One region of the Vibrio sp. QJM3NY_21 genome, then DNA from elsewhere that is predicted to be linked to it. Evidence: predicted binding sites of a transcription regulator. Region 1 holds the regulator's gene; each other region holds the start of a gene.
The links. The regulator PurR, encoded in region 1, represses purine synthesis genes. The targets are predictions, from matches to a motif close to TNANGNAAACGTTTNCNTNA.
Positions count from the first base shown of each region.

Region 2: the regulator PurR is predicted to act here: its motif matches at 1,188-1,207, upstream of AC3CID_RS19940 (formate--tetrahydrofolate ligase).
Region 3: the regulator PurR is predicted to act here: its motif matches at 1,203-1,222, upstream of pyrD (quinone-dependent dihydroorotate dehydrogenase).

Region 1 covers NZ_CM173513.1:2,328,380-2,330,656, forward strand. Annotated here, with positions in the region: gene torD (molecular chaperone TorD) at 1-131, shown strand, start outside; gene purR (HTH-type transcriptional repressor PurR) at 448-1,452, shown strand; cyclic di-GMP riboswitch class I at 1,623-1,708, shown strand; gene AC3CID_RS10255 (TfoX/Sxy family DNA transformation protein) at 1,836-2,277, shown strand, end outside.
Region 2 covers NZ_CM173514.1:952,290-954,566, reverse strand. Annotated here, with positions in the region: gene AC3CID_RS19940 (formate--tetrahydrofolate ligase) at 1-1,157, opposite strand, end outside; gene AC3CID_RS19935 (inosine/guanosine kinase) at 1,451-2,277, opposite strand, start outside.
Region 3 covers NZ_CM173513.1:1,855,489-1,857,765, forward strand. Annotated here, with positions in the region: gene pyrD (quinone-dependent dihydroorotate dehydrogenase) at 65-1,075, opposite strand; gene AC3CID_RS08505 (NAD-glutamate dehydrogenase) at 1,429-2,277, opposite strand, start outside.

The DNA of each region.
Region 1 (2,277 bases):
AACTTCTTACTTGGGTACCAAAGTTCAACGTTAAATGTCATGACGTTGACGAATTCGGTTTCTACGCTTCAGTCTCATCTCTGCTACTTGCATTCTGCAAATTGGACACCCAATACCTTGCTGGTGAATAAGCTTATTGGATGACTCGTTAAATAAATTCAGAAGAATGTGACAATTCACCCGGATTTCCGGGTGAATTTTATTGCGAGTAATTTCTAGTCAGTCTAAAATTGTGACCGCAAACGATAAAATATGAAACATTCACGAAATGCTATGCTTATTATAGTTTTGAGCATTTCGGTGTTAAGACAAGCCGCTCAATAGCGGTTTTTTGTTTTTTAGCACTTTAGTACCCAAAGAGCCCTACAAATTTAAGCTCTTAGTTAGGTAGCTTAACGGCTACTTCATTCCGTACTTTGGGAAAGTAGCTTCTAATAGGATAAAACCATGGCCACTATAAAAGATGTCGCTCGCTTAGCAGGCGTATCAACAACAACCGTTTCTCACGTAATCAACAAAACTCGCTTTGTTGCAGAAGCGACGCAAGAAAAAGTAAATAAAGCCGTAGACGAACTGAACTATGCACCAAGTGCCGTTGCTCGTAGTTTGAAGTGCAATACAACCCGCACTATCGGCATGCTAGTTACTCAATCAACTAACCTATTCTTCTCTGAAGTTATCGATGGTGTTGAAAGCTACTGCTACCGTCAAGGTTACACTTTGATTCTGTGTAATACGGGCGGTATCTATGAGAAGCAACGTGACTACATTCGAATGCTTGCAGAGAAACGTGTAGATGGCATCTTAGTTATGTGTTCTGACCTAACTGAAGAGCTAAGAGGCATGTTAGACCGTCACGCTGACATTCCTAAAGTGATTATGGATTGGGGCCCTGAGAGTTCTCAAGCAGATAAGATCATCGACAACTCTGAGGAAGGTGGTTACCTAGCGACCAAATACCTCATTGAGCACGGTCACTCCAAGATTGCTTGTTTAAGTGGCCACTTAGACAAAGCGGCATGTGTTGAACGCATCGCGGGTTACAAACGCGCACTCAACGAAGCTAAGATTGCTACCGATGATAACATGATCATTGAAGGTAACTTCGAGTGTGATACTGCGGTTCTTGCTGCAGAGAAAATCATTAAGATGGTAGATCGCCCAACGGCCGTATTCTGTTTTAACGACACGATGGCACTCGGCCTAATGAGCAGATTGCAAGAGAAAGGAATTCGTATCCCTGAAGATATTTCAGTGATCGGCTATGACAACATCGAGTTGGCTGAATACTTCTCTCCGCCGTTAACAACGGTTCACCAACCCAAACGTCGTGTTGGTAAGAACGCTTTCGAAATTTTGTTAGAACGCATTAAAGATAAAGACCATGAAAAGCGTGTGTTCGAAATGCACCCTGAAATTGTTGAGCGAAGCACAGTTAAAACGTTAAATTAATTGATAAATTCAGTTTAATATAATTAAGCGCACCTTTAGGTGCGCTTTTTTTATCAACAACATGAATGAACCTGGTATCATACTGGAAAGATCATTAATTGAAGCAATATCACATTTTGAAATAACAAGTGTGAGCCTCATTCAACAAAAACTTTATTCTATTCAATCAGTCACGCACAGGGCAAATCACTTGAAAGAGTGAGACGCAAAGCTTCCGGCCTAAACCACTCGTTGGTATGGTAGCGGGGTTACCGATGGCAAAATGCAGTAACTACTAATAATTTAGTAATTTACGGCTAATTGACAATTTAATTGCAACATTTTGCTAATCTCTCGGACCTGCTTATTTGGTGGCGTAGTTCAAATACACCGAGATAAATAACATGGATAAACCGATACTAAAGGATTCAATGAAATTATTTGAATCCCTAGGAAAAATAAAATCACGCTCGATGTTTGGTGGCTTCGGTCTTTTTGCTGATGACACTATGTTTGCTCTGGTTGTAAATGACCAGCTGCACATACGAGCAGACAAATGCACAACGAAACAGTTCGAACAACAAGGGTTTCAACCGTACGTCTACAAAAAACGTGGTTTCCCTGTCGTTACTAAATATTTCGCTTTACCCGAAGGCCTGTGGCAAGACCAAGAGAAAATCTTGCAGCTTGCAACGACGTCTCTGGGTTTTGCTAAAGAAGAAAAAGCTGAGCAATCTTCAGCTAAGCCTACTCGACTCAAAGATCTGCCCAACCTTCGGCTCGCCACTGAGCGTATGTTGAAAAAAGCAGGGATCGATTCCGTAGAACGTTTATATGAATCTGGCT
Region 2 (2,277 bases), on a different replicon from region 1:
TTAAGGTTCTCAAAGCCTGCTGTGAGCGCGTCTTGATCGTCATTAAAGATTGAATCAGGTAATGGAGTACCCGGTCTCAAATCGTATAAACCAGAGTTGGCTTTTAATCCGCGTAATGTTGCGACAACTACGGCGCAATCGGGCTTCTTGTTCGACGCTTTCACCTTGATGTTACACGCCTTCTCAAAACCCATGTCTGAGCCGAAACCACCTTCAGTTACCACAAAGTCACTCAGCTTTAACGCTATCTTATCAGCAATAATAGATGAGTTACCGTGTGCGATGTTAGCGAAAGGCCCCGCGTGTATTAGAGTAGGAACGCCTTCAAGGGTTTGCATCAATGTTGGTTCAATAGAGTCCTTCATCGTTACTGTCATAGCGCCCGCGACGTTGAAGTCTTCTGCGGTTAATGGCGAACCTTGATTGTTGTATGCGAGTACCACACGGCCGATACGCTTGCGTAAATCTTGTAGATCATCGGCAAGAGCGAGAATAGCCATCAGCTCTGAAGCGGCTGAGATATCAAAACCGTCTTCGCGTTCAAGGCCATTAATTGTTTTGTCTGCTTCGTTTTTGCCTACTATGATCATGCGCAATGCGCGGTCATTGTGGTCGAGTACACGGCGCCACACGATTCTGCTTGGATCGATGTCTAATGATTTTAAGCCAGAGCGCGTTTCAAAGGCTTCTAATCCTTCACGCTGCTCATGATACAAGCGTGCATCAATGGCTGCAGAGGCGAGGTTATGAGCCGCTGTCACGGCATGAATGTCACCAGTGAGGTGAAGGTTTAATTGCTCCATAGGGGCGACTTGAGAGTAACCACCGCCAGCAGCACCGCCTTTGACACCAAATACTGGGCCCATTGAAGGCTGGCGAATGCAGGCCATCGCAGATTGGTTAATCTTTGCGAGGCCTTGCGCTAAACCGATAGTAGTGACGGTTTTTCCTTCGCCAAGAGGCGTTGGTGTGATAGCAGTCACCACGACCAATTTACCATCTTGTTGGTTGGCGAGGCGTTCAAGTGATGTCAGAGACACTTTAGATTTGTATTGCCCTAATGGCTGATGTTCGTTGTGTTGCAGGCCAGCTTGTTTGGCAACTTCACTGATGTTTTTAAGGGGAGTAGAGCGACAAATATCAATATCAGACAGCATATTTGATCCTTATATCAGAACCGAAAGGTGGTACGTAAACGTTTGCGTGGCGATAGTACTGCATAAATTTGCCAAGTAAAGGCAAACCACACGAATTATGTGCTGGAAGATAACAGATCTAAAGAGTCATTGCGCGAGATCAAATGTTAAACGAGCAAAATATTCGATGTGACTACCTTCAGCTGCAGTTATATTAGTACTGAATACAAAAAGGGCTGCATATAGCAGCCTTTCAGGAATGGAAAATCTAGCTGGTCATCAACTTTGATGAGTTAACAACCTGGCATGGTTGATTATCGATCCCAGTATGTTTCTTCTAAGCTATCTTCGCGTTCTGGTAGTGCACGAGAAAGGCGAGGAGAGTGCTGAGTCAATACTTCGTAGCTTACGCGGTTTGCGTACTTACAAATTTGAGACAGTGACGAGTAAGTTAAGCACGCGTGCTCGTGTTTCTCTGAATTCGGTACGTTCACGTGATGGTAACTGTTCGCTGCCATGTCATGTAGAAGTGCCGAAAGCGCGCCATCACCAGCACCGTTTGTGTTTTTAATCTCAAGTGGGCCACCTAAGTAAGGGCCGATGTGAGAGTACACTTTGACTGGGTCTTTACAGTCTTGCTTACGCATCGCACGGCTGAATTCGTATTTGTTAAATTCAGGAATGTTACCCGGTAATAACGGTAGTGTGGTTTCGCGTTTCGCTGGCTCGTCAGTGTAGCCTGCCATGTATAAGCCGACAGGACCTGCAGTGCACAGAACTAGGTCAACCCACTCAAGCGCTTTGTTCGCCGCTAGCAAAGGATCTTTTTCACCCGTTAATGCTTCACCTTCATCTTCGTTCATTGCGACGATGGTTACGTTCTCTTTCAGGTATTCTTGCCACCATTCAGCGTTACCTTCGATCACGTACTTCGTACCAAGCGTCAGTACAACTGGCACATTGTGCGCTTTCGCGTATTCAATCGCTTTTTGTACCGCTTTTGGCATCGGATCTTCAGGCTTACCGCGCATTAAGTATGAAGACACAACCAATGCAGACGCTTTTTCAAAAATCTGTTCAGGAATACTTTCAGGGAGTAGTTGGTTCATGTGTCCTTCGTTGATCGCAAACGTACGTTCGC
Region 3 (2,277 bases), 470 kb from region 1:
ACAGTGTCTCTTTTATTAAGACGATGCCGGATTGTAGTCTTTGGACTAAGATCGTTTTTACGAACTATAGATTTTTGACGATGTCGCCTACAAGGCCTGGACCTTTGTAGATGAAACCAGAGTAAACTTGTACAAGCTTCGCGCCCGCCATCATTTTCTCTTTTGCAGCAACGTAAGAGTCAACACCGCCTACCCCGATGATCGGTAATTGGTCACCCAGCTCTTCGTGAAGTTTACGAACAACTTCAGTACTGCGAGATTGAACCGGACGTCCACTAAGGCCACCCGCTTCATCGCAATGCTTCATGCCTTCAACAATGCTGCGATCTAATGTTGTGTTTGTTGCGATCACACCGTCGATCTTATTTTTGATCAATGATTCGCAAATCTGACTGATTTCGTCATCACTTAGATCCGGCGCGATCTTAAGAGCAAGCGGGACATATTTGCCATGCTTCGCTTCTAATTCAGATTGCTTGGTTTTTAGTTCAGACAACAGATCATCAAGTGCTTCGCCATATTGTAGCGAACGAAGTCCTGGAGTATTTGGTGAAGAGATATTTACCGCAATGTAACCCGCGTATTGGTAAACCTTCTCCATACAGATAATGTAATCTTCTGCGCCCTTTTCAATTGGCGTGTCTTTGTTCTTACCAATATTGATGCCTAAGATGCCGTCATAGTTCGACTTCTTAACATTCTCAATTAGGTTATCTACGCCTAGGTTGTTAAAACCCATACGATTGATAATACCTTCGGCTTCAACAAGACGGAACAAACGTGGTTTGTCATTACCTGCTTGTGGACGAGGAGTCACAGTCCCTACTTCTACAAAGCCAAAACCCATTGCGCCAAATGCATCAATACATTCGCCGTTTTTGTCTAGGCCGGCAGCAAGGCCAACTGGGTTTTTAAAAGTAAGACCCATGCACTCTACAGGTCGGTGAGGTAATTGTTGGCGATACAAAAGATCAATAGGTGTGCCAGTGAAGCGTTTGAAATTTTGAATTGCAAGATCATGAGCCTTTTCGGCATCAAGTTGGAAAAAGCCAGTTCTGGCTAGACGGTAAAGCATTGTGCCTCCGATAGAAAAAAGCGCCGTGTAAACGGGGCGATATTATTTACTTATTTACCCAACTATTCAATCTATTACTGTCTGTAAGGGTAAGATAATCGAGTTTGCTAACGAAAGAGGTTTATTATTAAGCAAACGTTACCGTATCCTCCAACGGATGGTCCATTTGACTATCATTTATGTAACGAGCATCAGCCAGCTCGACCAATTAGAAGCTAACTTGACCGAGTATAAGTGACTCAACGAAATAATTGGACACGTCATTGACTATTCAGCCAAATAACACTGTTCTGCCAAACAAAAAAGGCAGACCTAATGGCCTGCCCTTGTTTCTTTTAGTTTTTATCTAATCGCTAGTCTGTCGACATGCAATTTAGATTCAGTAGCATCAATTCACGTAGTGCTACTGAGAACTTAGCAAACTCATGAACCGAACCTACTTTGAATTCGTTCAAGATGCTTTCCCAACGATGCAGAGAAACCGAGTTGCTTTCCATCCAATCATCAAGCGCTTTAATCACATCAATATCTGAAGCACAACCGCAGTTAAGTACTTGGCCAGTTAACTGACGTTGCTGCCAATCCAGATCTTCTCTGAATGCGGCACGTGCCAATGCTTGCCAGTTGTTGTCTACTGCTTGGCCATTGATTTGCTTCAAGAACCAGTGCAAAGACAAGCGGTCACCAAGGTTGAAGTAAAGCTTGGACGCTTGTTGTACTGTTTTACCTGTTTCACGAGCCACTGTGGATATATCCAGTGCCGAGTACAAGCTAGACAAACGTGCAACTGAATTAGCCAACTCAGCGTTTACGCCTTGGTCAATCCATAGCTGTGCCATTGCGTTATGCTCTTCTACTTCAGAAGCCACTAGGTTTTCATCCAGTTTCTCTGTGATAGTTAGAACATCACCTTGGTAAAGTTCAATCAGTGCTTTCACTGACTGTTTACCGGTACGGTTTCTTAGCAACCAACGAGCCAAGCGACGAAGTGTACGGCGAACATGGTAAATCAATTCATATTGAGCTTCAGAACTTGAAACATTATCCAGTTCACGGATGCTCTTCAGAACATGGCCAAGACCGTAGATTTCACGTGATGCCGCGTAAGCATTTGCAATATCAACGATATTTGCACCCGTCTCTTCTTGCAGACGAGTAACAAAGTTACAACCCATTTCGTTAACCATTTGGTTAGCCAGTGC